2 regions of the Streptomyces sp. NPDC048825 genome follow, and region 2 is predicted to be linked to the other one. Evidence: riboswitches for the same ligand, from Rfam matches in the RefSeq annotation. Region 2 holds a riboswitch; the other holds the start of a gene.

The links. A riboswitch is a leader RNA that binds a small molecule or an ion and turns the genes downstream of it on or off. The one in region 2 is predicted to bind cobalamin.
Region 1: it holds a riboswitch for cobalamin, as region 2 does, so the genes downstream of both, ACGFNK_RS34570 (CbtB-domain containing protein) here and ACGFNK_RS13625 (cobalamin biosynthesis protein) in region 2, are expected to answer to the same signal.

Annotation. Positions count from the first base shown of each region.
Region 1 covers NZ_JBICUR010000017.1:199,047-213,720, reverse strand. Annotated here, with positions in the region: partial or broken gene ACGFNK_RS34635 (putative PEP-binding protein) at 1-310, shown strand, start outside; gene ACGFNK_RS34630 (OsmC family protein) at 316-756, shown strand; partial or broken gene ACGFNK_RS34625 (hypothetical protein) at 848-1,109, opposite strand; gene ACGFNK_RS34620 (DUF308 domain-containing protein) at 1,118-1,714, opposite strand; gene ACGFNK_RS34615 (sensor histidine kinase) at 1,927-3,108, shown strand; gene ACGFNK_RS34610 (response regulator) at 3,108-3,767, shown strand; gene ACGFNK_RS34605 (hypothetical protein) at 4,101-4,280, opposite strand; gene ACGFNK_RS34600 (UvrD-helicase domain-containing protein) at 4,600-6,069, opposite strand; gene ACGFNK_RS34595 (DUF6083 domain-containing protein) at 6,622-7,500, opposite strand; gene ACGFNK_RS34590 (helix-turn-helix transcriptional regulator) at 7,653-7,922, opposite strand; gene ACGFNK_RS34585 (hypothetical protein) at 9,126-9,497, shown strand; gene ACGFNK_RS34580 (acyl-CoA dehydrogenase family protein) at 9,582-10,760, opposite strand; gene ACGFNK_RS34575 (CbtA family protein) at 10,937-11,692, opposite strand; gene ACGFNK_RS34570 (CbtB-domain containing protein) at 11,718-11,951, opposite strand; cobalamin riboswitch at 11,989-12,150, opposite strand; gene ACGFNK_RS34565 (histidine phosphatase family protein) at 12,261-12,830, shown strand; gene ACGFNK_RS34560 (ferredoxin) at 12,891-13,262, opposite strand; gene dhaK (dihydroxyacetone kinase subunit DhaK) at 13,435-14,427, shown strand; gene dhaL (dihydroxyacetone kinase subunit DhaL) at 14,503-14,674, shown strand, end outside.
Region 2 covers NZ_JBICUR010000004.1:470,628-485,301, forward strand. Annotated here, with positions in the region: gene ACGFNK_RS13600 (cobyrinate a,c-diamide synthase) at 1-50, opposite strand, end outside; gene cobO (cob(I)yrinic acid a,c-diamide adenosyltransferase) at 44-643, opposite strand; gene ACGFNK_RS13610 (putative cobaltochelatase) at 643-2,691, opposite strand; gene cobN (cobaltochelatase subunit CobN) at 2,688-6,344, opposite strand; gene ACGFNK_RS13620 (cobyric acid synthase) at 6,341-7,939, opposite strand; gene ACGFNK_RS13625 (cobalamin biosynthesis protein) at 7,936-8,907, opposite strand; cobalamin riboswitch at 9,032-9,172, opposite strand; gene ACGFNK_RS13630 (hypothetical protein) at 9,270-9,491, opposite strand; gene ACGFNK_RS13635 (anion permease) at 9,504-10,721, opposite strand; gene ACGFNK_RS13640 (lysozyme) at 10,917-11,678, opposite strand; gene ACGFNK_RS13645 (class II aldolase/adducin family protein) at 11,875-12,573, shown strand; gene ACGFNK_RS13650 (alpha/beta hydrolase family protein) at 12,645-13,772, shown strand; gene ACGFNK_RS13655 (hypothetical protein) at 13,994-14,674, shown strand, end outside.

The DNA of each region.
Region 1 (14,674 bases), on a different contig from region 2:
CGACGACGTCGAGGCGGCGTTCTTCTCCGCCTACCTCGACAAGGGCGTGTTCGCCGCCTCACCCTTCGAGACGGTCGACCGCGAGGGCGTCGGCCGCCTGGTGGGCATCGCCGTCGCCGAGGGCCGCGCCGCCCGCCCCGACCTGAAGATCGGTGTGTGCGGCGAACACGGCGGCGATCCCGGCTCCGTGCATTTCTTCCACACAGCAGGACTTGACTACGTCTCCTGCTCGCCGTTCCGCGTCCCGGTCGCCCGCCTGGAGGCCGGACGGGCGGCAGGCGCGGGAGATACCAGCAGCGACACGAGGTGACCCCCATGACAGAGGCGAGCATGCAGCAGCAACCGAAGGCACCGGACGTGCACACGCTGGACGTCGTCCATGTCGAAGGGGACGTGTACTCCGTGAACGTCCGTGGTCATCAGCTGATGGTCGATCAGCCCACGGACGCGGGCGGCAGGGACACCGCACCCACGCCTACAGAGCTGTTCGCCGCGTCGCTGGCCACCTGCGTCGCCTTCTACGCGGGCCGCTATCTGCACCGCCACGGCCTGCAGCGCTCGGGCCTGCGGGTTCGTACGGAGTTCACCATGGCTCCCGACCGCCCGGCCCGCGTCGCATCCGTCCGAGTCACCGTCGTCCCGCCGCCCGCCCTCTCCGCCCAGCGCCACGCGGCCCTGCTGGCCGTCGCGTCCCACTGCACGGTCCACAACACGCTGCACCAACCGCCGGAGATCACTGTCGAGTTGGAGGCGTGAAGCCCGATGGTTGGAGGTGGGCCGGCGACATGCCCTCGCAGACGGCCGTCTCGGGCCAGGCCGAGTCCCGCGCCCCGGCACCTCTCTCTCGTCAGTCCGCCCGAGCGGGGACGACCTCGTGCTGCTCCCCGCCGAGCACGACCTTGAGCGCACCGGTTTCGGATGCCTGAGAGAAGACGTCGTACGCCTCCTCCATGCGCGTCAGCGGGAACGCGACCCTCCACCTGGAAGACCTGTGGATCAAGAACGTGACCATCCGTGTGCGTGACCAGCTGCGCGGTGGGCAGCCGGCCGGCGGCCGCCATCCGCAGCAGGGTGGGGGTGGAGTACGTGTCAACCAGGCCCGTGGTGACGGCGGTGGTCAACGCTTTTCGCGTCGGCTGCGGATGCTCAGGGCGATGACGGAGACAAGGAACCAGAAGGCACCAAAGGCCGAGTATCCGGCGATGGTGGACAGGCTGCTCGTCGCCGAGGCGGACATGGCAGCGAAGGAGGCACCGGCGAGGACGGACAGTCCGCCGCTGATGACCATGGGCCACTGGGCACCGACGGTGCGTCGGCGCCGGATCGCCACGACGAGCTGGATCGCTCCGGAAAGGAGGGCCCAGATGCCGAACACGAGCAGGGTCGTCCCGATGGTGGAGAAGACGGCGATGATCATCCCGGCGGTGGCGGCGAGGCCGAGAGCCACGTTGGTGGTACCGACGCGGTCCGTGGAGCCGGTGCCGGCCATGCGGCGCTCGAGGAGCGTGGCGACGACGTCCCACAGGGGGTAGATGACGAGCAGCACGGCCGCGATCACTGTGGGCCTGTCCGTCGACACGAGCGAGGCGGAGGTCGTGACGACGAGTGCCACCCAGATCAGGGAGAAGGCGACTCGGATCAGGTAGAGCGATCGGAGCCCGGAGAGCGTCGTCGAGGTCGTGGTCGTGCTCGAAGTCACGGTGGTCTGAGTCATCGGGTGTCCCGTTTTGTGATCGTGATGGTGTGAGACGGTCGCCTCGATGAGGAGTCTCAGCGGCCTCGGGAGGGGCCGTGTACTTCGAACGAAGTAGTTCTGCCATCCACTTCGAATCGAATGAGTTCTGCCGTCCCCATCGCCCGGACCGGGCTCGCCGTCTACATCATTCGAGGTACACGGCCGCAGCACACGTGGGCGAGAATCAGGCCATGGTCAAGGCGCAGAACAACCAGGACGGGCCCGTGGCACCCCTGTGGGTCCGCCGCCCCGAGGCGCTGCACCTCATCGCCTATTCGGTGGCCGCGCTGGTCTTCACCGGCCAGATCGTGGCAGTGATCCTGCGAGGGTCGGATTGGCCGACGGCCCTCTCCGTGCTCCTCGCCGGTGGCGGTGTCGCCCTCTCATGGTGGAGGCCGTGGGCAGGACTGGTCGTGACGAGTGCGGCGTCCTTCGCCGTCACAGCGGTGGGCCACGACCCCCTGTCGGTGTGGATGATGGCGGTGCTCGTGCTGTTCTCGGTCACCGTCAGGGGGAAGCAGCCGCTGGTCGGAACCGGCATCGTGGCGGCGTTCTTCCTGGGGGCGTTCATGACGCTGGGAGGATTCCGTGGCGGCGCGATCGTGGGAGCCGCCGCACTCTTCTCAGCCATAGCAGGAGGTGCGACAGGGGCCGCGCTGCGCATCCATCGAGAGCACTGGCGCACCCTGGAGGAACGGGCCGAAAGCGCCATCGCCACCCGAGAGATCGAAGCCACCCGACGGGTGACCGAGGAACGGCTCCGCATCGCCCGGGACCTCCACGACGTCATCGGCCACCAGGTCGCGATGCTGAGCATGCATCTCGGTGCCGCGGAGATCGGGCTGCCCGAAGACGCCGAGTCCTCCCGGCAGGCCCTCGTCTCAGCCAGGTCCAGCGCCCGTACCGTCGTCGTCGAAACGCAACGGATCCTCGCGCTCCTCCGCCTCGGAGACGACATCTCCGACGACGAGGCGCTCCGGCCGACACCGGCGCTCAGCGGCCTGGAAGGCCTTGTCGCCTCTTTCGAGAGCATCGGCCTCGACGTCCGTCCCTCCATCGACATCCCCGCCGGTTTCGTGGAGCCCAGCGTCGGCGTGACGGTCTACCGGGTCGTTCAGGAAGCACTCACGAATGCCTACCGGCATGGAGAAGGGGCGGCAACGGTGGATGTGCGCGAGCGCGACGGCAGGATCTGCGTCACCGTGGAGAACCGCGTCGATCACGCACTGCGCGGCTCCGGCTCGGGTAGCGGACTCGGACTCGTGGGGATGCGCGAACGCGTCGAGTCCTCCAGCGGGCGGCTGACGATCGACAGTGACGAGGGGCGATTCCGGGTCCATGCGGAGTTCAGCCCGCTGGGAGCCGTCGTCTGATGACGCGGATTCTGATCGTCGACGACCAGGACGAGATAAGGGCCGGCATCAAAGCGATGCTCCGGCTCGACCCAAGTCTCGTTGTTGCGGGTGATCTCTCCGATGGACTCCAGGTTGTCCCCTTCCTCCGGGACCACCCCGTCGACCTGGTCCTGATGGACATCCGGATGCCCGGCATCGACGGTGTCGAAGCCACCCGCCGGATCCGCAAAGAGCACCCACCCGAAAAGATGCGAGTGATCGTGCTGACCACTTTTGACCAGGACGACATCGTTCTCGCCGCCCTTCGCGCGGGCGCCAACGGTTTCCTGAGCAAGACCGTGAGCCCCGCTGAACTCGTCGCCGGAATCACCGAGGTCGTTGGCGGTGGCGGTGCGCTGTCGGCCGCCGCGACGGCCGCGCTCATCGGTCACATGACCGACAGTCCGCCCCCGGTGATCGACCAGGAACTGCTGCGACGCTTCGACGCTCTGACACCCAGGGAGCGGGACGTGGTCGTTCTCGTCGCGAGCGGTCTCGGCAACGACGAGATCGCGGCCCAGATGTTCGTGTCGCCGTTCACCGTGAAGACGCATGCGGTGCGGGCCATGACGAAGGTCGGCGCACGTGATCGAGCGCAACTCGTCTCGTTCGCCTTCCGGGCCGGCCTCTACCCCTGAGCCTGCCGAGCAGAACCCCGAAGCAGCCGGCCGCCACGGTGATGCCGAGCAGTCCGGCGGGCGGGACGGCGTGGGCACGTACCTGGAAGACCTCGCCGTCGCGCTGCGCGAGCGGCGTGCCTGGACCGGTACCTGCGGAGCAGGGCTTGCGCCACGGCAAGGCAGACGAGCTCGGAGTCGGTCAGCAGCGGCGGCCGTCCCATCCACCGGGTCCCTGCGATCTCGTCGTCGATCTTCACGTACAGCGCGGTCAAGAGGGTGTTCAGGTCCTGCGTAGCAACATGATCTTGAGCGCTCTCTCTTCAAGCTCGCGCACCGGCCCCGACATCGGACTCATTCGTCTAGGGCAGATTGCCACCAGCCCGCGCCGATGATGCCGATCTTCACAACCGCAGCTTGTGTGATAGGCCGCTCCTGTCCAAACGGCAACGCTGCGCGAACCTCCTTGATCATCTGCTGGTGCATCATCTGCCGGAGGATGAACTCCGCGATGGTGAATCCGACGACCTCCACGGCCCGTCCCGTCCGGCACCAGGCCCAGGCAGTCCGCCACGCCGTGGTCAGGGGGCGACACCTCCGGCGCCCCGAGAGCCAACTCGGCCGTCGGTGGTGCCACGCCCCCGCCCCTCAGCCGAGCCCGGCGGAAACCGAGGACCTTTCCTGGCCGGTAGGAACGGCGTACTCCGGCGGATCGACTCTCAGACCAAGATCCGGACCATTCCCGGGCCAGCAACTCACTTCATGCCTCGGCCGTAGCCATTTTCGCTGGTCAGTAGGGTGCGAGCCGCGTACCACCAGCAGACGAAGAACGTCCTGGCACTCTTTGGGCTTGTCACGAACGCTTTGGGGCGGCTGGAAAATCTTCGATCCACGAAAGACCACCGAGGTCAAGTCGACTACGGGCGCGCGTCACTGCAACGTAGGCGAGGCGGGCGTCCGTTTCGTTCACGGGCTCCGGGATTGGGCGACCACAGTCGTCCTGTCGGTCGCTGTCCGGGGGCGGCGGGAAGTCATCGGCGATCTTTACTGAGGGCCATTCCCTGCCTTTGGCCTTATGGGCCGTGGACACTGTGACATCGGCCTTGGTCTCGTCGGTCAGTGCGTGAACCGCGGCGATGATGGCCTCGGGCCCGTGCTGGTCGACAAGTTCTACGAAGGGCTGCAGATCACGGCCAGCGGGATCGTGATCCGCATACTCCTGCAACTCGCCCCAGGAGGCGAAGAGAACGAGTTCTGGGTGCGCAGTACGATGGCCCGCTTTGAGGTCCCGTGCAGCCAGCGCAAGCGCGACGAGTGTTTGCCCTCCCCGCGTTAGCGCGACACGGTGGCCGGCGGCCAGCAGTCTCATGACCTCGGTCATGGCCCCGATGTTGGTGCGGCACAGCACCGCGTCCGGGGAAGTCACGAGGCCAACCTTCGTCGGGATCGCCTCGGTTCCTGTCAGCCGGATGGGCGCGTCGGTGAACGCGAGCCAGCGGTTGGCTTGTTCAGCAAGGAGGGGTCCGAAGCGGAAGGAACGGGTCAGGGTGAGGTGGTTGGCGTCGAAGCCAGTCATGACGTCCCGGGCTCCGCGCCAGCCGTAGATCGCCTGGGCGGAGTCGCCGACCATGACCAGCTGGGTATGGGCGCGTTGAGCGGCGAAGACCTGTTCCAGGACCGGGTTGGTGTCCTGTGCTTCGTCGAGGAAGAGGAAGTCGGCGTCGATCCTTGGTTCGGTCAGGGCCCACATCTTCAGGTAGTGGTCATGCTCGAAACGGACCACACCCTGCTCGGGATTCTGCAGGTCTCCCCACGCCTTGTCGGCGAACGGCACGACGACGTCGGCGAGGCGGGCGTGTTCGTGCGGCGCGCTCAGGCCGCGTAGCGCGGGTACGTGGTGAGAAGCAAGGGTGCGATCAGCCGAGTGGCAGAAACGGGTGACCGTGCGCAGGACGCTGTGCGACACCGTCCTGTGACTGATCTCGTGATCTCCGATACGGATAGGGGAGGTGATGCCGAGGGCCTGGCCGATCCTCCACGCGGGCTGGCGGGGGCTGTTGAGCCGGTGAGCGAAGCGGTGGCCGAGAGCTGCGTAGGCCGTGGCGTGGGCGGTCTTGCACATCACGGATCGCGGGAAGCGTGAGGAGGCGTCGCGTGCAATGTCCTTGTTGAAGGCGAGGTAGCGCCCTCGGCGTTTGGTACTGGCGGCGAGCAGGGTCAGCGTGCTGGTCTTTCCGGTGCCGGCGCCGGCCTGCAGCACGAGGTGATGGCCCTCTCGGAATGCTTCGACGGCGTGAGCCTGTTCGTCGGTGGGCGTGTGCAACAAGGGCTCCACAGAGGAGAAGGGCTAAGGGTTGGGGTGCGAGTGGCTACGCCCGGTGCGATAGGCGGCGTATGAGTCAGGTACAGCCGGGCCACGACGGCGGAGCAGGATGTGGTGCCGTGCAGGCGAGCACGTCCTCGGAGGAATGGAGAGCGAGCAGGTCTTCGAGCTGCGCCGTCAATTGTCGAGATCGTTTCCTCTCGTTCCGTTCCAGGGCTGCGGTCACGCTCCGGCCGACGAAATCTCCAGGCCGCTGTCCTCTGGTGGCTGCGGCCTGGCTGATCGCCGCTCGCGCGGTAGGGCTGAGCTCGAGGTTGAGAAGGACCGGCCCGTGCTGGTCGGGGTGGTGAGTGGTCAGGACGTCGATGGGCAGAAGTTGGTGCAACCGTCGGCGTAGAGACCGCAGCGCGCGGCCAGGCGTCTTGCCCGGATGGACGGCCATCAACCGGGTGCGGTCGACGTTCACTGCGAGAGGCACCGTGTGACGCGCTCGGTGGAGCTCGGCACTGGTAGCCGGCCTGATCAGCAGGATTTCCATGGCGTGGTGCGATGTCACGACCCAGCCGTTCCATGCTCGTGTTGCGTTGGGTGTGGACGACGGACGTGGTTCGGCAGACGGTTGTGGATGTGCGCTCGGTGGAGCATGGGGTCGAAGGGCTCCCAGTCGGCCAGCGTGAGGTCCGCTGCTGACGGCGTTGCAGCGTGAATGGAGCAGCGCTGCATGCGCCAGCGCAGTTGCTCGGCGTAGGGCAGGGCGGTGAGGTCATATACAGCCATGAGCTCACAGGGCAAAGCGAGTTGCCCCCGTGTGGCCGTGGCGGGTACCAGCCTCCAGACGCCCACGGGGGCGTCCGCGTCGAGGAGGCTCTGCGAGCAGCGGTCGCGGTGCCGCGTCTGCGCCACGCACTGGATTTCGTCCACGGGGTGCGCAGCGAGGTAACGGACGTACAGGAACTGCACGATAGGTCTGGCGGGTCGGCAGACGTCCGGTTGTGCCGTTGTCCGGCTCGGAGGAGTGTTTGGGGTGAACACGCCGGTGTCGATCAGACGGCGCGTGTTCAAAGCCAGAACCCGACGTAGACCGTCCAGCGCGGAGGCTTCGGGCGTAGCGTCACGAGCGGGGCAGACCAGGGCGTGCGCCAGGCGGCACCAGTCTCTGCCGTCGTCGGCCGGATGGGCGACGCCGGAGCTGACGTGCCAGCGGTGAGCGGTGGGCACCTTGGCCGTGGGTACTTCCCGGGGGTGCAGGCGGACGGGCCGGGCGAAGTTACGGTCGTACCACTCGATCGGGTTGCCGCACTCTCGGCAGCGATCACGCTGAGCGCAGCGCAGGAGCCGGCTGGGACTGTCGTGTTCGATACGCAGTGAGCGTCGGGGGAAGGCGACGGCGGGGCTGCCGTCCCAGTGCCGCCGTGTGGATGAAGAGCGCATGCACGCGAAGGTGCCAGGCAACACGCCGCCTCGGGAGCACCGATGCCGGAAGGTCCACCGAACAGCCCTATTTCACGACACGGGTATTCGATACATCGATCAGAGGTTCGGGGCGCGTCGCCGGTCCGGGTGATTGGCTTGAGCCCTCCCAGTCAACGGTCGGCGCCGGTCGACCCCGGGGTCTCGTGCCCCTCACACAGGATTCCGAAGAGCTCGTCGAGTGGAGTGTTCAACGCATGGGCGAGGGCGTGCCAGGTCTTGAGAGTGCCGATGGTTCGCCCCTGCTCAATCTCGATGAGGGTCCTTCTGGCCAGGCCGCTTCGAGCAGCGAGCTCGTCATAGCTCCAGCCCCGCGCCGCCCGCAGCCGCGCGAGCTCCAGACGCAGCGCCTCGAAATCCGGGTCGGGCGGGAAGATCGTCACCCGACAATCCGACGGTGCAGACCACTGCCCTGTCAGTGCAGACTTCTGCCCTATTTCTGCAGGTGACGACATCAGGCGGAGGGCAGATGTCTGCACTACCGTGTGCGGGCCACGTCACCCTCTGCGGGTACGGCGCAGACAGTACGGGAGGACCACGCCCCCCATGAGGCATTGCACGACACGCCCCGGTGTCCGGCGCGCCTGGACCGTGGAACTGCGCCCGCAGCCCGGCGGACCGATCCTCGTGTGCCAGCAGTGCTCCCACAGCGGGCGACTACTCAGCGGCACATCCGCTCGGTCGGAGCTCCTGGCCCACTTGGCACGACACGCCCGCCGCGATCCCCTCCCCGCGCACCTTCGCACTTGCCAGTGCCACGAGCGCGGCTGCAGCTGGCACCCGCGCCATCGAGGCTGCGGTGGGCCCATCCGGCTCGTGCTCGCACGCGAGCGAGGCGGTCGGCTATGGCGCCTCGCGGACGCGTGCACGGCCTGCGCCGCCGCCACCTCACAAGCAGCCGTCGTTCCTGACACGTTCATCAACGCCGCGACGACGCCGTCAGCGCACGCGGTCATCAGTGGCAGGCGCCGAATCCCCAGAGGCCCGGACAGACAGACCCGAGTGCGGGAGATGCTCAACTACCTCTCCTCCGCACTGCCGACTGAGACCAGACCTGCCGCTCGGCTGATCGCACTGCAATGCGCCTTGCGCATGAACGAATCAGCTCACGTCCGCTTGCCACTCGGGGTACTGCGCAGCCTGCGCTTGGAACCGGCCATGGATTCCTGGCGGGAGCTGCACCAGGCACGATGGCTATGCGCGACCCTGCCCGCAACGCCTGACAACGCACGCGCTGTGGTCGTCCGACTCCTCGACATCGGGCTCTTCGCCCAATGCCCGGCCCGCCCCGACCGACTCGCCGCCGCAGACTGGGCGCTGCGAGCCGCCTGCCGCATCCGTACGGACTGCGCACCGCTTTCCCAGCTCATTATCGTGTGCCTCGCGGCCCATACCGCCCCTGAGAACGCCTACGGAGTAGCGGAAGCGGATCGGCTTGCACGCGCGTGCGGCCTGGCCACAACGGAGTTCACAGATGCACTTGACCAATTGACGGCCGCAGGGCACATCGACTCGTGGAGCGGGCGCTCGACGTCGGGAGATCTGCGCTGGACACTGGCAGAGTACGGATCCACACTGCAACACGCTTGATCGCCCCCGGCATCGGCTGCATGTGGTGCAACGGCCTCATAGACCCGACCGAACTCGCCATTGAAATGCATCCCCAGGCCGAACGCGAGCAAGCCCGGTACGTCCGCGGTGTACCCGCACCCAGCGTGATGCCCTTCAACACACTCGCCGCCGGCGAGGCCGTCACCCACTTCCTCCTCGCATCCGCCGGGCTGCACGAGAGCGACGACGATCTCGGATCAGTCATCCACCGCCCGCGAACCCGCGAACGGCATCTCCGAGAGCCCGGTCAGAACACCCCCTGCCGCTGGTGTACGTCCACGGGCAACCTCGGACGCGGCGCCAACGGGGAACTCGCGAAGCAACAGACGGTACCCACTCGATCTTGACCGGCTGGGGCTACCATCGCCACGGAGAATTTTGGTGCCAACCATCCTCGGTATGTGACAACTAGCGTCGGTGGTCACAACTCACTAACGCCGTACCCGCGGCATCCCCAGGCCGATCCACGAGATGATCTCGCGCTGGATCTCGTTGTTCCCGCCGCCGAAGGTGAAGATCACGGCCGAGCGGTAGCCGCGCTCCAGCTCCCCGTGGAGCACCGCGCCCGCCGAGCCCTCCTTCAGGGCTCCGGCCGCGGCGACGATCTCCATGAGCCAGGCGTACGCGTCCCGGCGCGCCTCGGAGCCGTACACCTTCACGGCGGAGGCGTCCTGCGGGGTGAGGGTGCCCTCCTGGACGGCGTTCACCATCTGCCAGTTGAGGAGTTTCATCGCGTCCAGCCTGGTGTGGGTCTGGGCGAGGCGGCGGCGCACCCAGGGCAGGTCGACGACTCGGCGGCCGTCGGCGAGCTTGGTCTCCATGGCCCAGCGCTGCACGTCGTGCAGGGCGCGGATGGCCATGGTGCCGTGGGCGGCGAGGGTGACGCGTTCATGGTTGAGCTGGTTGGTGATCAGCCGCCAGCCCTTGTTCTCCTCGCCGACGCGGCGGGAGACGGGGACGCGGATGTTCTCGTAGTAGCTGGCCGTGGTGTCGTGCGAGGCCAGGGTGTTGATGAGGGTGCAGGAGTAGCCGGGGGCGGAGGTCGGCACGAGGAGCATGGTGATGCCCTTGTGCGGGGGCGCATCGGGGTCGGTACGGACGGCCAGCCACACCCAGTCCGCCGTATCACCGTTCGTCGTCCAGATCTTCTGACCGTTGACGATGTACTCGTCGCCATCCCGAACAGCCCTGGTCTTGAGAGCGGCCAGGTCCGTGCCCGCGTCGGGCTCGCTGTAGCCGATCGCGAAGTCGATCTCGCCGGAGAGGATCTTCGGCAGGAAGTACGCCTTCTGCTCCTCGGTTCCGAACTGCATGATCGTCGGTCCGACCGTGTTCAGCGCCATCAGCGGCAGGGGTACGCCCGCCTGGGCGGCCTCGTCGAAGAAGATGAACTGCTCCATCGGGCTCAGCCCGCGCCCGCCGTACTCCTTCGGCCAGCCCACCCCGAGCCAGCCGGCGGAGCCGAGCCGGCGGATGGTCTCGCGGTAGAACCGCTTCTGCGCGGCCGAGTCGGCGTACCGGGCGTGCACGTTCTCCGGTACCAACTCGGTGAAGTAGGCGCGCAGTTCTGTGCGCAACTCCTGCTGCTCCGGCGTGTATTCGAGATGCACGGCGCCTCCTGGCTCCCACTGGCCTGCCGCCCCAGCCGTGGGGCGTGGCGGCGGCCCGGTCCTGACGGCGCACACGGTAGAACTTGTTTCAGAAATTGGGAACACACGAGCGCGGCCGCGTACACGGGAAAGGCCCTCGGCAGCTTCGCTCCGAGGACCTTCCTGTGGTCAACGGCTCAGTGCGCCACAGCCGTGGCCCCCTTGGGCCGGGCGGCAGCCGAACGCGGAGCCAGCACGCGCTCCGCGAGGTACCCGAATACCAGGCCGTACGCCGTCCACAGCGTCACCTGGATGGCGAGGGCAGCCAGCCGGTACTGCCACAGCAGGGTGCCGGGGAAGCCCTCCGGGACATTGTCGAAGGACGGCAGGAGCGCGTAGGCCAGGCCGACGACGAGGACGAAGAAGGCTCCCGCCGAGAGGGTGGCGTTCCAGTTGCCCAGGCGTGGTGCGAGGCGCTTGCCGAGGATTACCGTGCCGACGGCCAGCAGCACGCTGAGCACGACCATCAGGAAGTACAGCGTGGTCCGCTGGTTGAGGGTGTCGGGGTTGCCGACGGCGGGCGGGTTGGCGGGGTACTTCAGGAACGGCACGACGTAGACCGCGAGCAGGCCCGCGGTCGACAGCAGCAGCGCGCTCGCACGCGGCCCGAAGCGGCCGATCCTGCCGAGTGCGAAGCAGTACGCGAGGGCGGCGATGCCGCCGAACGCGACGCCGTAGACGAGGACGCCGGTGCTCAGGCCTGCGGTGGACTGCATGGTGCGGCTGACGAGTTCCTCGCCGCCGTGCTCGTGGGCGTGGGCCTCCTCGAATGCGATGGCCTCGTCGACGCGTGGTTCGCCGAGGAAATAGGCGACGACCAGGGCGAGCAGGCCCGCGGCGAGTCCCGCGAGCATGCCACGCACCAGGAGATTTCTGACGGTTGCTGAGTCCATGTGCTCGTACGCTTCCTCGTCGCCGTCAGTGGCAGGGGAAGCCGAGCAGATGGCGGGCGTCGTGCACCCACTCGTGCACGCCTTCACCGGAGACGAGCGAGGTGGCGCCCTGTTCGGCGCCGACGAAGTAGAGCAGGACCAGCATCAGGATGCCGAAGAAGACCGCCCAGGGGGCGATCGCGCCGATCGGCAGCTTGGCCGGCACGGCGGCCGGTGCGGCGGGGTTGGTTGCGCTCGGCTGAGCGATGGACTGCGCCATGTGGCAGGACCTCCTGGGGAACTCGCGTCCCGTCTTGGTGGTGCACAGGACGACGGCCACGGGTCTGACTTGCCCGGCCCGAACAGCCCTTGGTGGAAGGCGATCGGTACGGGTTTACAGTGGCGCGACCGTGCCGGATTCTCACCGGCTTCCGTCGAACCGTCGTCAATATCGACGAGACCGTACCGCGAAGCGGAGAGGTGGCCAAGGGCGCACGTGGTGCCGGAGCGTGCGCCGTTGTCCTGGTCATGCGCCAATTCCCGGTGCGGGCAAGGGCTTTGAGTGGGTGTTGAGTACGAGAGTGGGCCGATGACCAGCCGAGTGATGTTGATCTCACCAGCGATCAGTGCCGCGTTGCGGGAGGCGCGTTTCGACGACGGATGCGCCCTCGACGCCTCCGGGCTACGGCTCGCGGAGGCGGCCGCGGGTTCGCTGCCCGCTGGGGACCGGGCCCTGGTCTCCCCCGGCGTGCGCTGTCGCGAGACGGCCGCCGGGCTCGGCCTCGAAGCCGCGGACGAGCCCGCGTTGGCGGGACTGGACGTGGGTCGCTGGCGCGGAGCGAGCCTGACGGAGGTGGGCGCCGAGGAGCCGGAGGCGGTCGCACGCTGGCTGGCGGATCCGTCGTACGCACCGCACGGCGGTGAATCCGTACGCGGATTGTGTGACCGGGTCGCCAAGTGGCTCGATGCGGCTGGGCAGTTCGAGGGCCGGACCCTCGCAGTCGTCGAGCCGGAGATCGTACGGGCCGTGGTGGTACGGGCGCTCGGTGCCCCGGAGCCGGCGTTCTGGCGCATCGACGTACCGCCGCTGACCGCGACGGAGCTCAGCGGGCGGGCCGGGCGCTGGAACGTACGGGTGGGCCGCACGCTCGGCGACTGACAGGCCGCGGGGCGGGCGGCGGCCCGTCACCGCGGGCCGGCCGTCACTCCAGCAAACTCGTCACCTCAGCAGGGCGAGGAAGTCCGTGCATGCGCGCGCACAGTCCCGGCAGGCCAGCGCACCCTCCTCGGCGTCGGGGTTCCGGTCGAAGACATGCGCGGTCTCCAGGCAGACGGCTCGGCACCACTCGACCTGGGCGCGCGTTCCGGCCTCGTCCTGCCAGGTCTGTTCGGCCAGCACGCGGCAGGTCGCGTCGCAGACCTCCGCGCACACGATGCTCTGGCGCCGCAGCTGCTGCTGATCTTCGGGACCGTCGAGATCGGCCAGACTCGCGCGCAGCGCACACACCCGCGCGCAGTCGGTACACGCCTGCGCACAGGCAAACCGGTCCTCGAGGAAACGGACGAGTTCCTGCTGATCTGTCGCTGACACGCTGTCCGGGTAGCCGTACGCCGCCTCGCCAAACCCGATGCCGTCACCAAGCGGGCACGAGATCTGCCGTTCCCACCAGTGCCCAACCGCACTCGGCGATCGATACTTGACCCGCAGGCCTTGAGAGATCCAGGACGCGGCCACGGCTGCTCACCTCACCCGGAGGTACGGAATGAAGATGCTCATCAACGTCGCGGAGACGGTTGTCGCGGACGCGCTGCGGGGCATGGCCGCCGCGCATCCCGAGCTGACCGTGGATGTCGAGAACCGGGTGATCGTACGGCGGGACGCTCCGGTCGCCGGGCAGGTGGGCCTCGTCTCCGGTGGTGGTTCGGGGCACGAGCCGCTGCACGGCGGGTTCGTGGGTCCGGGGATGCTGTCGGCGGCCTGTCCGGGCGAGGTGTTCACCAGTCCGGTGCCGGACCAGATGGTACGGGCGGCTGCCGCCGTGGACAGCGGCGCCGGAGTGCTGTTCATCGTGAAGAACTACACCGGGGACGTACTCAACTTCGACATGGCGGCGGAGCTCGCCGAGGACGAGGGCATCCAGGTGGCGAAGGTGCTCGTCAACGACGACGTGGCGGTGACCGACAGCCTCTACACGGCGGGGCGGCGCGGTACCGGCGCGACACTGTTCGTGGAGAAGATCGCGGGTGCCGCGGCGCAGGAGGGCCAGTCGCTGGAGCGGGTCGAGGCGGTGGCCCGTCAGGTCAACGAGAGTTCCCGCAGCTTCGGTGTCGCCCTGAGTGCCTGCACCACTCCGGCCAAGGGCAGCCCCACCTTCGATCTCCCGCCCGGCGAGCTTGAGTTGGGCGTCGGCATCCACGGCGAGCCCGGCCGTGAGCGGCGCGCGATGATGACGTCGCGGGAGATCGCCGACTTCTCGGTGAACGCGATTCTGGAGGACCTGAGCCCCAGGAATCCGGTGCTGGTCCTGGTCAATGGCATGGGTGCGACGCCGCTCCTGGAGCTGTACGGCTTCAACGCGGAGGTGCAGCGCGTGCTGACCGAGCGTGGCGTCGCCGTGGCGCGCACACTCGTCGGCAACTACGTCACCTCGCTCGACATGGCAGGAGCCTCGGTGACGCTGTGTCAGGTCGACGAGGAACTGCTGCGGCTGTGGGACGCTCCGGTGCGCACGGCGGGCCTGCGCTGGGGCACCTGAGACCGGTCAACTCCCCTACCGGACAAGCACCCGGACAAGCCCTACGACTACGCAAGCACCATGCGAGGAGATCCTGTGCTCGATGCCGACTTCTTCCGCCGTTGGATGACGGCGACCGCCGCGTCCGTCGACCGCGAGGCGGCGCGGCTCACCGCCCTCGACTCGCCGATCGGCGACGCCGACCACGGCAGCAATCTGCAGCGCGGCTTCACGGCCGTGACGGCCACGCTGGAGAAGGAGGCGCCGG
Region 2 (14,674 bases):
CTTCCGGAAGAAGGCGCGGCAATGACCAGCCGAGGGACGGAAATCACCACTCGATGCCCCTCTGGCCCTTCTGGCCGGCGTCCATCGGATGCTTGACCTTGGACATGTCGGTGACGAGATCGGCGAAGTCGACGAGCTTCTCGGGCGCGTTCCGCCCGGTGATCACCACATGCTGCGTTCCGGGCCGGTCCCGAAGCACTGCGATGACCTCGTCGACATCGACCCACCCCCAGTGCATGGGGTACGCGAACTCATCGAGGACATACAGCTTGTACGTCTCGGCAGCGAGGTCACGCTTGACCTGCTCCCACCCCTCGCGGGCCTTCTCCTCGTTGTCCATCTGGGAGTCGCGCTGCACCCAGGACCAGCCCTCACCCATCTTGTGCCAGTCGACGGACCCGCCCTCACCGGAGGCACCGAGGACCCGCAACGCGTTCTCCTCGCCGACCTTCCACTTCGCCGACTTCACGAACTGGAACACCCCGATCGGCCACCCCTGATTCCAGGCCCGCAACGCGAGCCCGAAGGCGGCGGTGGACTTGCCCTTGCCGATCCCGGTATGCACCACGACCAGCGGCCGATTACGTCGCTGACGCGTCGTCAAACCGTCGTCCGGTACGACACTCGGCTGTCCCTGCGGCATTACGCGGCCCTCCTGCCGTTGCCCCTGCTGCCCTGAACGTCCCTGACAAGACCGGCGATCGAGTCGGCCCGCAGCTCGTCCAACGTCACTGCCGTACCGCCGAGTTCACCTGCGAGCTGCCCGGCAAGCCCGAGCCGTACGGGCCCCGACTCGCAGTCGACGACCACGGACGCGACCCCGTCGGCCGCGAACAGCCGCGCCGCGCGCCCAGCGAGCGTGACGGGCTCCGGCCCACCCGTGGCCCGCCCGTCCGTCACCACGACGACGAGTGAACGCCGCGCGGGATCCCTGAGCCGTTCCACCCGCAGCACGTCATGGGCACGCAACAGCCCTGCGGCCAGCGGTGTCCGCCCACCCGTCGGCAACGACTCCAGCCGTGCCGCCGCCGCGTCCACCGACGAGGTCGGCGGCAACGCGACCTCGGCGTCCTTCCCCCGGAAGGTCACCAGCCCCACCTTGTCCCGCCGCTGATACGCGTCGAGCAGCAGCGACAGCACGGCCCCCTTCACCGCGCTCATCCGCTGCCGTGCGGCCATGGACCCGGAGGCGTCCACGACGAACAGCACGAGGTTCCCCTCACGGCCCTCCCGCGTCGCCTGCCGCAGATCGTCGCGCCGTACGACAAGTCCGGGCCCCGACCGTCCGCGCGCCCGCTGATGCGGGGCCGCGGCCTGCACGGTCGCCGCCAAGTGCAGCTTGGTGAGCGCCCCTCGGGGCCGCCGGGCCCCGGTGGTCCGCCCGTGCTCGGTCCGCGCCCGGGACCGCCGTCCGGCAGCACCCTCGCCGAGTCCGGGCACGCTCAGCATCTTGGTACGAAAGGGCTCGGCAGCCCGTACGGGGGACTGCTCACCGCCACCGGGTGCTGCCGGTGCCTGCCCGTCGCCCTCCGAGTGCTCGCCCTGCGCCGGAACATCAGCGGCGGGGGAGTCATCCCCGTCCGGCCCGTCCTGCGGCGGCTGCCCGCCACCGCCGGGCCCGTCCGGATCCGGATCCGGATCCGGATCCGGATCCGGGTCTTCGTCGCCGGCGTCGTCACCGCCGCCGAACTCCTCCAGCGTGTCGTCGAGCTTGTCCTCGTCAAGTCCCGGCGCATCAAAGGGATTACGCCGCCGCCGATGCGGCAGCGCGAGCAGAGCCGCCTGTCGCACGTCCTCCGCGAGGACATCCGTCCGCCCGGCCCACGCGGCCAGCGCCGTCGCGGTCCGCGCCATCACGATGTCGGCCCGCATCCCGTCGACCTCGAAGGCCGCGCAGGTCGCCGCGATCTGCCGCAGCGCCCCGTCGCCGAGCCGTACGGAGGGCAACAGCTCCCGCGCCGCCACGATCCGCGCCCGTACGGCGGCCTCGTCGTCGGCCCAGCGCGCCGCGAAGCCGGCCGGGTCGTCGTCGTACGCGAGCCGCCGCCGCACGACCTCGACCCGCTGGTCGGGCTCCCGCGAGGCGGCGACCTCGACGGTCAGTCCGAAGCGGTCCAGCAACTGCGGCCGCAGCTCGCCCTCTTCGGGATTCATGGTGCCGACAAGGAGGAACTTGGAGGCATGCCGCACGGAGACGCCCTCGCGCTCGACGTACGAGGCACCCATCGCGGCGGCGTCCAGGAGCAGGTCGACGAGGTGGTCGTGCAGCAGATTCACCTCGTCGACGTAGAGGATCCCGCGGTGGGCGTCGGCGAGCAGGCCGGGTTCGAAGGCCTTCACGCCCTCGGACAGGGCACGCTCGATGTCCAGCGCCCCCACGAGCCGGTCCTCGGACGCGCCGACGGGCAGCTCGACCATCCGGGCCGGACGGGACGTACCCGCGCCCGTCTCGTGCGGCCCGTCCGGACACGCCGGATCCGGCGACACCGGGTCGCACGAGAAGCGGCACCCGGCGACGACGTCCACCTCCGGCATGAGCGCGGAAAGGGCGCGTACGGCTGTGCTCTTGGCGGTGCCTTTTTCGCCGCGCACGAGCACGCCGCCCACCGCAGGTGACACGGCGTTCAGCAGCAGGGCGAGCCGCAGGTCGTCCTGACCGACGACAGCCGTGAACGGAAAGGGGGTACTCACTGGTCGTCGCCCTCCAAGTCGCCTTCGAGCTCCAGGTACGTGGCGCGCAGCCGTTCCAGCGTGTCGGCGTCCGGCTCGGCCCACAGCCCCCGGTCGGCGGCCTCCAGCAGCCGCTCTGTGATCCCCCTCAGCGCCCAGGGGTTGGACTTCTTCATGAAGTCCCGGTTCTCCGCGTCGAAGACGTACTCGGCGCTGAGCTTCTCGTACATCCAGTCGTCCACAACCCCGGCCGTGGCGTCGTACCCGAAGAGGTAGTCGACGGTCGCCGCCATCTCGAACGCACCCTTGTAGCCGTGGCGCCGCATGGCGGCCATCCAGCGCGGGTTGACCACGCGGGCGCGGAACACGCGGTGCGTCTCCTCGCCGAGGGTGCGGGTCTTCACCTGGTCGGGCGTGGCGGAGTCGCCCACGTACGCCTCCGGACTCGCCCCCGTCAGATGCCGCACCATGGCGACCATCCCGCCGTGGTACTGGAAGTAGTCGTCCGCGTCGACGAGGTCGTGCTCACGGGTGTCCACGTTCTTCGCGGCGACAGCGATCCGCTTGAACGCCGTCTCCATGTCGCCGCGCGCTGCCCGCCCGTCGAGTCCGCGCCCATACGCATAGCCGCCCCACACCGCGTACACCTCGGCGAGATCGGCGTCGGAGCGCCAGTTGCGGGCGTCGATGAGCGGCAGCAACCCCGCCCCGTACGCGCCGGGCTTCGAACCGAAGATGCGGGCCGTCGCACGTCGCCGGTCGCCGTGCTCAGCGGTGTCCTCGTCGGCGTGCGCCCGTACGAAGTTCCTGTCCGTGGGCTCGTCCAGCTCCGCCACCGCCCGCACCGCGTCATCGATCAGCCCCACCACATGCGGGAACGCATCGCGGAAGAACCCGGAGATACGGACCGTGACGTCAATCCGCGGCCGGCCCAGCTCCTCGACCGGAACCACCTCGAAGCCCGTCACCCGGCGCGACGCGTCGTCCCACACCGGACGGCAGCCGAGCAGGGCCAGGATCTCCGCGATGTCGTCGCCCTGCGTGCGCATCGCGGACGTACCCCACACCGTCAGACCCACGGACTGCGGATACTCACCCGTGTCCTGGAGATACCGCTGCACGAGCGAGTCCGCGAGCGACTGCCCGACCTCCCAACTCAGCCGTGACGGGATCGCCTTGGGGTCGACCGAGTAGAAGTTCCGGCCGGTCGGGAGGACGTTGACCAGACCGCGGGTCGGGGAGCCCGACGGGCCCGCCGGGACGTAACCGCCGTCCAGGGCCCGGAGGATGTGGTCGATCTCGTCAGTCGTACGGGCGAGACGCGGCACGACCTCACGGCACGCGAATTCCAACACCGCGACCGCGTCCGGGAGTTCGGTGCCGACGACCTCGCGTACGAGACCTGGCACGGCCGTGACGTCCCACCCGCGCTCCTCCATGCCCTCCGCGACCCGGCGGCACAGGATCTCCAGGAGGTCGATCGCGTCCGAGGCCGTGCGTGACGGTCCGTCGACGAGGTCGGTCAGCTCGGCCGGCACCTTCAGCGGCGTGCCCGGCTCGGCGAGCAGCTCCTTCTCGACCAGGCCGAAATGAGACGCGAACGAGGCGCGCAGGCCAGGCAGCGCGTTCGCCGCACCGCCCCACACCTGTGAGGCCCGCAGGACGGCGAGTACGAGATTGACGCGTGGCTCGCCCACCGGGCCACCGCCGAGGATGTGCAGCCCGTCCCGGATCTGGACGTCCTTGATCTCGCACAGATAGCCGTCGATGTGCATGACGAACTCGTCGAATGCGTCGTCGTCCGGCTGATCGTCCACATGCAGGTCGTGGTGCAATTCGGCGGCTTTGACCAGCGTCCAGATCTGGGCGCGCACCGTCGGCGCCTTCGTCGGATCCAGGTCGGACACCAGGGCGTACTCGTCGAGCAGTTGCTCCAGTTTCGCGAGATCCCCGTACGTGTCCGCGCGCGCCATCGGCGGCACCAGGTGGTCGACGACCGTGGCGTGACCGCGGCGCTTGGCCTGGGTGCCCTCGCCGGGGTCGTTGACGATGAAGGGATAGATCAGCGGCAGGTCGCCGAGCACTGCGTCCGGTGCGCAACCCCCGCTCAGCCCGAGTCCCTTGCCGGGAAGCCACTCCATCGTGCCGTGCTTGCCCATGTGTACGATCGCGTCCGCGCCGAACGAGAGTTCCAGCCACCTGTACGCCGCCATGTAGTGGTGCGACGGCGGCATGTCCGGGTCGTGGTAGATGGCGATCGGGTTCTCGCCGAAGCCACGGGGCGGCTGGATCATGACCACGACGTTCCCGAACTGGAGGGAGGCCAGCACGATGTCGTCCCCGTCGACGTACAACGAACCCGGCGGCTCACCCCACGCCTCCAGCATCCCGTCCCGCAGTCCGGGGTCGAGCTTGTCGAACCAGGCCTGGTAGTCGGCGAGCGGTACGCGCGCGGGTGCGGAGGCCAGTTGATCCTCCGTCAGCCACTCCACGTCGTGACCGCCGGCCTCGATGAGCCGGTGGATCAACTCGTCGCCGTTGTCGGGGTATCCGCTCACCCCGTACCCGGCGTCCCGCAGGGCATCCAGCACCCGCACGGCCGATGCGGGCGTGTCCAGCCCCACCGCGTTCCCGACCCGCGAGTGCTTCGTCGGGTAGGCGGTGAAGACGAGCGCCAGCTTCTTCTCGTCGTTCGGCTTGTGCTTCAACTGCGCGTGCCGTACGGCGATTCCGGCCACCCGCCCGGCCCGCTCCGGATCGGCGACGTACACCGGAACGTCGTCAGGGCCCTGCTCCTTGAAGGAGAACGGGACCGTGACGATCCGTCCGTCGAACTCCGGGATCGCGACCTGCATCGCCGCGTCCATGGGGGAGAGGGCGGCATCGGAGTCATCCCATGCCTGCTTCGACGATGTGAGGCAAAGCCCTTGCAGCACAGGGATGTTGAGGTCGGCCAGCGCCCCGATGTCCCAGGCCTCCTCGTCACCGCCGGCCGACGCCTGCGAGGCGTGCGTGCCTCCTGCCGCGAGCACGGTGGCGACCAGCGCGTCGGCTCGCCCGAGGATCTCGTACAGGCCGGCGTCGGCACCGCGCAGCGAACCGCAGTACACGGGAAGGGCGTTGGCGCCGCGCGCCTCGATCGCGTCGCAGAGGGTGTCCACGAAGGCGGTGTTGCCGGACAGCTCGTGGGCCCGGTAGAAGAGGACGCCGACGGTCGGGCGGCCGTCGACGTACGGACGCTCACCGTGGACGCCGTACTCGGCCATCTTCTGCGGCTCTTCGAAGCCTTCGCCCGTGAGCAGCACGGTGTCGGAGAGGAAGCGGGCCAGCTCGGCGAGGTTCCCGGGGCCGCCCTCGACGAGGTACCGAAGCGCCTCCGCCACGACACCGGCCGGCACCGACGACTCCGCCATCAACTCCGCGTCGGGAACGGCCTCTCCGCCGAGCAGTACCGTCGGGATCCCGGACGCCTTCAACGCCGCGAGCCCGTCCTCCCAGGCGCGTTTGCCACCCAGCAGGCGTACGACGGCGATGTCCGCGCCCTCGATCAGCGCGGGCAGCTCCTCCGCCACATCCACCCGGGTCGGATTGCCGATCCGGTACGAGGCGCCGGAAGCGGCCCGGGCCGCCAGCAGATCCGTATCGGCGGTCGACAACAACAGCACTGTGCTCATGCGGGCGCTCCCGGTGGAATGAAGGGCAGTCCTGAGGGCGCGCCAGACTCGATGAGTCGCCACAGCGCGTCCGTGTCCGCGTGGTTCTCGATCAGATCGCCGAGCCGGTCCAGCTGCTCCTCACGCAGCGCGGCGAACGACGTGTCTGCGGCCGGTACGAAACGGCGGCCCGCGGCGGCCGCCACCTCGCGCAGGAAGGCCCGCCGGAAACCGTCCGACTCGAGCGAGCCGTGCCAGTGCGTCCCCCAGACCTCGCCGACCCGGCAGCCGTCCAAGCTGTGTCCATTGTCATCAGAGATGAACGCGGTTCCGCCGGTGACTTCGGCTACGCCGTGATGGATCTCGTACCCCTCGACGTACTCGCCGAGGGCCTCGCCGACGGGGCGGGTGAGGGTCTTCTCCCGCGCGAACCGCACGCGTACGGGGAGGAGTCCGAGTCCGTCGACATGGCCCGCGCGCGACTCGACCTCGTCCTCGATGTGCTCGCCGAGCGCCTGGAAGCCGCCGCAGATCCCGAGGACGGGCCGCCCTTCAGCGGCTCTGCGCATCAGCGCATCCGCGAGTCCGCGCTCCCGCAGCCATTCCAGGGCCCTGACCGTCCCTCGGGTGCCGGGCACGACGACCAGGTCCGCGTCGGCCAGCTCCTCCGCCCGATCCACGAACCGCACGACGACGCCCGGTTCGGCGGCGAGCGCGTCCACGTCGGTGAAGTTGGACATCAGGGGGATCGCGCAGACGGCGACCCGTAGGACGTCCTCCCCGACGGGCGGAGCGACCACCGACTCGCGCACCGTGCCCCGCAGTGACACGCGCAGCCCGTCCTCCTCGTCGATGCCGAGGCCGTGCTGGAAGGGGAGCACGCCGTACGTGGAGCGTCCGGTGAGGGAGTGCAGCATGTCCAGCCCCGGCTCCAGCAGCGACACGTCGCCGCGGAACTTGTTGACCAGGAACCCGGCGACGAGCGCCTGGTCCTCGCGGGACAGCAGAGCGATCGTCCCGAAGAACGACGCGAAGACCCCGCCACGGTCGATGTCACCCACCACCAGCACGGGAAGCCGGGCGTTCCTGGCGATTCCCATGTTCACGATGTCCGTCCGCCGCAGATTGATCTCGGCGGGACTGCCCGCCCCCTCACAGATCACCGCGTCATACGTGCCCCGCAACTCGGCCAGGCACTCCAGCACGGTTCCAAGGAGCTGCTCCTGCCTGCCCCCGTGCAGCACTTTCCCGGGGGACACAGCGCCTGACAGCGGCTCCGCCGCGGGCCCAGAACCCCCGAAGAACCCGCGCGCGCTCAACTCGCCCACCGGTTTGCCCATCAGCACGACCTGGCTGCTGCGGTCGCTGCCCGGCTTCAGCAGTACGGGGTTCATGAGCGCCGTCGGCTCGACGCGTGCGGCCTGTGCCTGCATGGCCTGCGCGCGCCCGATCTCGGCGCCCTCGCGTGTGACGAACGAATTGAGGGACATGTTCTGCGCCTTGAAGGGCGCGACCTTGACGCCCTGGCGCACCAGCCACCGGCAGATCCCGGCGGTGACGACGCTCTTGCCGGCGTCGGAGGTGGTCCCTGCGACAAGCAGCCCGCCGCCGCTCATGACGTACGCCCCTTTGCGCTCAGCCGCCCGTTGAGAAGCCGTGTCGTGAGGAGCCGTCCGGCCACGCACACACCGAGGGCCAGTCCGCCCACCCGCTGCGAGAGGCGTACGGCCCGCTCGATGTCGTCGACCTGGACGGCCCGTCCCTCGCCGTTGAGTACCGGCCGGTGCTCAACTCGCCCGCCGTACGAGAGTGTCCCGCCAAGGCGTACGCCCAACGCCCCCGCGAACGAGGCCTCGACGGGCCCGGCGTTGGGGCTCGGGTGCTTGGCGGCGTCGGTGCGCCAGGCGCGTACGGCCCCGCGGGGATCGCAGCCCGCGACGGTCGCGAGCACGGCGGTCAGCCGGGCGCCCGGCCAGCCCGCCACGTCGTCGAGCCGCGCGGAAGCCCAGCCGTACCGCCGGTACTTGGGCGATTTGTGCCCGACCATGGCGTCCAGCGTGTTGACGGCCCGGAAACCGACGAGCCCCGGCGCACCTGCCACCGCACCCCACACCAGTGCGCCCACCACCGCGTCGGAGGTGTTCTCGGCGACGGACTCGACGACGGCCCGGGCGATCCCGTCGGCGTCCAGCGCCTGCGGGTCCCGTCCGCACAGGTGCGGCAGCCGCTCCCGGGCCGCCTCGAGATCCCCGGCCGCGAGTGCCTCGCCGACGGCCCGGGCCTCGCGGCCGAGCGAAGTCCCGCCGACCACGGCCCAGGTGGCGGTGGCGGTCAGTGCGACGGAGGCGGTACGGGAGGTACGTACGGACGTGGCGGCGATGGCCGCGAGGGATACGGCACCGCCTACGCATACGGCGGTGTGCAGCGCGCCCCACCCACGGTGGTCCTGCCACAACACCCGCTCCACGGCGCCCGCGGCCCGCCCGAACGCGGCGACCGGATGCCCATGGCGCGGATCGCCGAGGAGGAGGTCACCGAGGAGGCCGGCGGCGGCGCCGTACGCGAAAACGCGATCGGCACGCATGGGGTCAGCCTGTCGCTACGTCAGGCAGAACCCTTTGCGCCCTTGAAACCCTCGTACTCGGCAAACTGATCCGCAACAGGCAGCCGCACATGGCGATATGTCCTCACTCAGGGTGTCCGCGCCCTGGTTCGACGAGACCGACGGCGAGAGTTCCTGGCTCCCGGGGAACTGCTTCCCCGGTCACAGTGGCGGGACCGCGCCGGACTCACACCGGCTTCCTCTTCTGCCGCCGTACTTGGCTCGGGCAGTCCACCACGCCCGCGAACCGCCGTCAACTTGCCGCTGACCTGCGGAGGGAGAGTGTGCTAAGGCCCACACGGGCGGGTGGGGCGCCGGACGTCAAAGGGTGGGGTGCAGGGACGTCAGGCCACGATCAGGTAGATGCCGTACGCGACCGCCGCCGTGCACGCCGTGAAGCATGCGTACGCGCCGGTGGTCGCGAGGAGCGCGGAGTTGCCCTGGGCGGACGCCGACTCGCGCCGGGAGAGGCCGGCGATGCCGAGGGTGAACAGGCCCACGAGGGCGACGGTGACGATGAGGCTGACTCCGAAGACGGAGCCGAGGGCTGCCCAGTCGATGTGCATGGTGTGGATTCCTCAGACCGTGGCGGTGCGGGTGGCGGGCTCGGTGTCCGGCTCTTCGACGGTGCCCGTCGGGGGCGGGGTGACGGCGGCGATGGCCGTGGTCACCACGTCGGGGGTCTCCTCTGCGTCGTCGACCTCGTTGACGTTCGTGTGGTCGACCACCTCGCGGCGGGAGACCACCCAGATCGCGGCGCTGGACGCGATCAGGAAGACGGCGACGAACGCGGTGCCCCAGGTGCCGAAGGAGGTCACGTACTCCGCGATCGCGGCGACCAGGGCCGCTGCCGGCAGCGTCAGGCCCCAGGCGACGAACATCCGGGTGGCGGTGGACCAGCGGACCACACCGCCCTTGCGGCCGAGGCCCGCGCCCATCACCGAGCCGGAGACCGAGTGCGTGGTGGACAGGGAGAAGCCGAGGTGCGAGGAGGCCAGGATGACCGTGGCCGCGCTGGTCTGGGCGGCGAAGCCCTGCTGCGGCTGGAGGTCGGTGAGTCCCTTGCCCATCGTCCGGATGATGCGCCAGCCGCCGAGGTAGGTGCCGAGTGCGATCGCGAGACCGGCGGAGAGGATGACCCAGACGGGCGGGTCGGAGTCGGGGGCGATGGCGCCGCCGGTGACCAGGGCGAGGGTGATGATGCCCATGGTCTTCTGCGCGTCGTTCGTGCCGTGAGCCAGCGAGACGAGCCCCGCGGAGGCGATCTGACCTGTGCGGTAGCCCTTCTTGGCGGCTTCGCCGTTCGCGTTCCTGCCGAGCCTGTACGTCAGCTTGGAGGCAAGCATCGCGGCAAGGCCCGCGACCAGCGGGGCGGCGATCGCGGGGATCAGCACCTTGGTGACCAGGACGTCGCCGTGCACCGCGCCGGCGCCGGCCGAGGCGATGGTGGCGCCGATCAGGCCGCCCATGAGGGCGTGCGAGGAACTGGACGGCAGGCCTACGAGCCAGGTCAGCAGGTTCCAGAGGATGGCGCCGACGAGCGCGGCGAAGATCACCTCGGGTTGGATGCCGGTTTCGTCGACCAGGCCCTTGGAGATGGTGTTGGCGACCTCGATCGAGAGGAAGGCGCCGACAAGATTGAGTACGGCGGACATGGCCACCGCGGCCTTGGGCCGCATCGCGCCGGTCGAGATGGTAGTGGCCATCGCGTTGGCGGTGTCGTGGAAACCGTTCGTGAAATCGAACGCGAGGGCGGTGACCACCACTATCGCGAGGATCAGCGAGAAGTTCTCCATTTACCTGGTCTTCTATTGGACGTCAGCGGCTCGTGGACCGTAGGCAACCTGGATGAACGGAAGATGAACTCAGCAGGGCCACGAGATGTATCGAAACGAGGCGTCACTGTAACGAGACGCCACCCCTCCAGGTACCCGGAGGGGTGGCGTGTAGTCGAACTGAGGCGGAGTGCCGGGCTCCGCCGGCCCTTGCTTCTAGCCCTTCGCGAACTTCTTGAGCCGGCTCATGGAACCGTTGAACACGTTCTGGTCACCCGGCAGGCTCCCGCCGTTGTCGTACTGCCAGAACGTCCACGTCCTCCAGCCCGCAGGCAGCGCCCCCGCCGACGAGCTGTAGCGGGCCAGCCAGAGTGCGTGGTTCGAGGCGAACGCCGAGCTGTTGCCGGTGCAGTTCTTCCACCAGTGCGTGGTGGTGTAGATCACCGGGCGGCGGCCGGTCTGCCGCTTCACCTCGTTGCTGAACGACTTGATCCAGCCGACCATCTTGGCCTTGCTCAGGCCGTAGCACTTCTTCTTGCCGTACGGGTTGTACTCGATGTCGAGCGCGGGTGGCAGCGTCCAGCCGTCCGCCCGCCAGCCGCCTCCGTTGCGTACGAAGTACGCCGCCTGTGTCCGGCCGGACGACTTGTGCGGCAGCGCGAAGTGGTACGCCCCGCGGACCAGGCCCGCGTTGCGGGCGCCGTGGTACTGCTGGCCGTAATAGGGATTGCGGTAGGTGTGGGACTCGGTCGCCTTCACATAGACGAACTTGGCGCCTTTGCTCTTCGCCTTCGACCAGTTGACGTTCTTCTGGTGCGAAGAGACGTCGTGCCCCTTGGGCTTGGCTGCCGCCGAGACCGGAACCTCGACGAGGGCGGTGGTGCCGATGGTCAGAGTCGCCACGGAGAGCACGGCGAAACGGGCGCGACGACTGCGTGACAGCCGGCGACTTCGGGACGGTTTGCGATCACGGGCCATTTTTCCCCCCGGAATGGCGGCGTGCACGACAAATCTCCCCGAGGTTATTGGAAGATCCGTGAAACTCCGTCGGTCGTCGGCCAATTGATCCGGGCGGGCGTTCTGTTCGTATATGCGCCCTTTCGGAGGTGCGCGTTCCGCCCTAAAGTGCCCCGGCCCGCGCCGGGCCGGGGCGCGCGGCTGGCAGGATCGCGGCATGGCCGAAGAGCGGTGGGACGCAGGGTACGGGCGGGACGTGGCGGGGCAGGGCGCGCGGGACGCGACGGAACGGGCCTGGCGCGAGCTTGTGGCGACGGCCCGCCGGACGGTGTCCGAAGGGCTGGTTGTCGGAACGTCGGGCAATGTGTCGGTCCGGGTCGGGGACACCGTCCTGGTCACGCCGACCGGAGTCCCATACGACGAACTCGGGCCCGAGGACGTCTGCGGGGTCGGTCTCGACGGCCGGCAGGTGCTCGGTTCACTCGTTCCGACCAGCGAACTGCCCATGCATCTGGCGGTCTACCGCGGCACCGACGCCCGTGCCGTCGTCCACACCCATGCCGTGCACGCCACGGCCGTCTCCACGCTCGTCCCCGAGCTGCCGCTCATCCACTACATGGCCGCCGCGCTCGGCGGCCCCGTCCGCGTCGCCCCCTACGCGACCTACGGCACGGAAAAGTTGGCCGAGAACATGCTCCGGGCACTGCGGAACCGCACGGCCTGCCTCCTCCAGAACCACGGCACACTCACCTACGGCACCACCCTCCTCCAGGCCTACGACCGCACGGCCCAGCTGGAGTGGATGTGCCGCCTGTGGCTGACGGCGTCGTCGCTTCCGGGCCACTCGCCGTCGCTGCTGAGCCGGGAGCAGGTGGCGGAGGTGGGGGAGCGGTTGAAGGGGTACGGCCAGCCGTAGCCGCCCTCCGGGCGCACTTTTCACGGTCCCTTCGGCTGGCCGACAGCGGGCTCCGTCTGGAGACTGGACCCGTGCGCACAGTGAAAGTGACGGCCGCGGCCGTCACCGCCGCCCTGGCCGCCGGAGCCGCCACCGTCGCGGCCGGCCGCTTCGCGAGCGACGCCGCCCTGAAGGCGTCGCCGGACCGACCGCTGCCCACCGAACCCCGGCTCACCGTGCACGCCACGGCTGCCGGGCGGATCACGCTCACCCGCGCCCTGGCCTCCCAGCGGCCGGGCATGTACGGCCTGAGCGACAACGCGAGCCATGCCGTCGTCGGTACGGTCCTGGACGCCGTCCCGCACCCCGCCGACACGGTCGTACGCCGACTGGAACGCGTCACCCGCGGCACGCTGGAAGCCGGCGACAAGGTGTGGTTCACCCCGACCGTGCACATCGGCGACCCGAGCACCGCGCTCGGCCTCGACCACACCGACGTCGACATCCCCGGCGAACTCGGCGCCCTGCCCGCCTGGTTCTTGCCAGGCGCCCGCGAGCCCTGGGTGATCACCGTGCACGGTCTGGGCACCACCCGCGAACACCCCATGAACGTCATGGAGTTGCTGCACCGCCTCCGCTTCCCCGTTCTCGACCTCGCCTACCGCGGTGACCCCGGCGCACCCCGCCCACCAGACGGCCTCTGTCACCTCGGCGAGACCGAGTGGCCCGACCTCGACGCGGCGATCCGCTACGCCGTGCGCTCCGGCGCCGAACAAGTCGTCCTGTACGGCTGGTCCACCGGCGCCACCATGGCGGTGCGCGCCGCCGCGCACTCCGCGCTGCGCGACCGGATCTCCGGGCTCGTGCTGGACTCGCCCGTCCTCAGCTGGGAGGACACGCTGCGCGCCCTCGCCGCGGCCCGCCGCATCCCCGGCGCCCTGCTTCCGCTGGCCGTCCGCGCCGCTCAGGGCCGCACGGGCATGCAGGGCGACCGGATCCAGGGCGCGGCCGACCCCGACCTGCTCAAGGTGCCGGTCCTCGTCCTGCACGGCCCGGACGACGCGGTCGCACCCTGGGCGCACTCCCGCCGTCTCGCCGACCGCCGCCCGGACCTGGTCACCCTGCACACCGTCCGGAACGCCCCGCACGGAGCCATGTGGAACGCCGACCCGGCCGGTTACGAAGAGGCCCTGCGCCGCTTCCTCACTCCGCTGATGTAGCCCTCGGCTCCCCTAGCCTTCCTCCCCCGCCTCCCTCCTCTCCTTCCTCTCCTTCCTCTCCTTCCTGTTCCTTCGTGCTCCCTCTCGGCTTCCGGTTCGACCCTGAGCACCTGGTTGCCGGGGGCTGTGAGGGCCCGTGGAGCCCGGTGCGTTGGCCTTCCCTGTCGCCCTCCGCGACCTTCCGTTTGGGTTTTCGGACCGTCAACCGGAAGACTGCCCCCGTGACGTCCCGTATCCCGCGCGACTCCAGGCTCCGACTCGTCCGCTCACGACCCCTGGCCGCCGCTCCCCGAGCGATGGACCAACGGCGTACGCGCCGACCCGCACCGCGACCGCCCGAGGGCACCCCGGCGCCCGCGGAACTGGCCCGCATGGCGCGTGCCCAGCTCGCCGGCGCGGCCCGTGTCGCCCGCTGGGCCGACGCCGCGCTCAGCCCCGGCCGGGACCTCGACGGCACGCCACCCGACGCCACGGGCACGCTCTCCGAGGCGAGTGCCCAACGGGCCGCTGACGACCTGGCCCTGACTCCGGCTCAGGTCCGCGCGGACTGGGACACCGCACGTCTCGCGGGCCTCATCGAGGTGCACGGCCACAGCGCCCGCCCCGGATGGCGGCTGCGCGCCTGGAACCGCGACGACAGCGCCGTACTGCGCGGCTGGGTCGCCCTCTTCGACGCCTGGTCGCTCGCCTGCCCGGAGCCCGAGGACCAGGAGCACGCGGCCGTCGCCGAAGTCGTCTCCGCGATGCCCCAGGTGCTCTCGTTCCTCCAGCTCTCGGCCGGCCCCGTCCCCGTCACCCAACTCCTCGACCTCCTCGACCAGCGCGTCACGGAACTGCGCACCGAGCGCTGCGAAATCCCGTACGGGCCGCAGCCCGAGCCGGTGGAGGAACCGGCACACGAC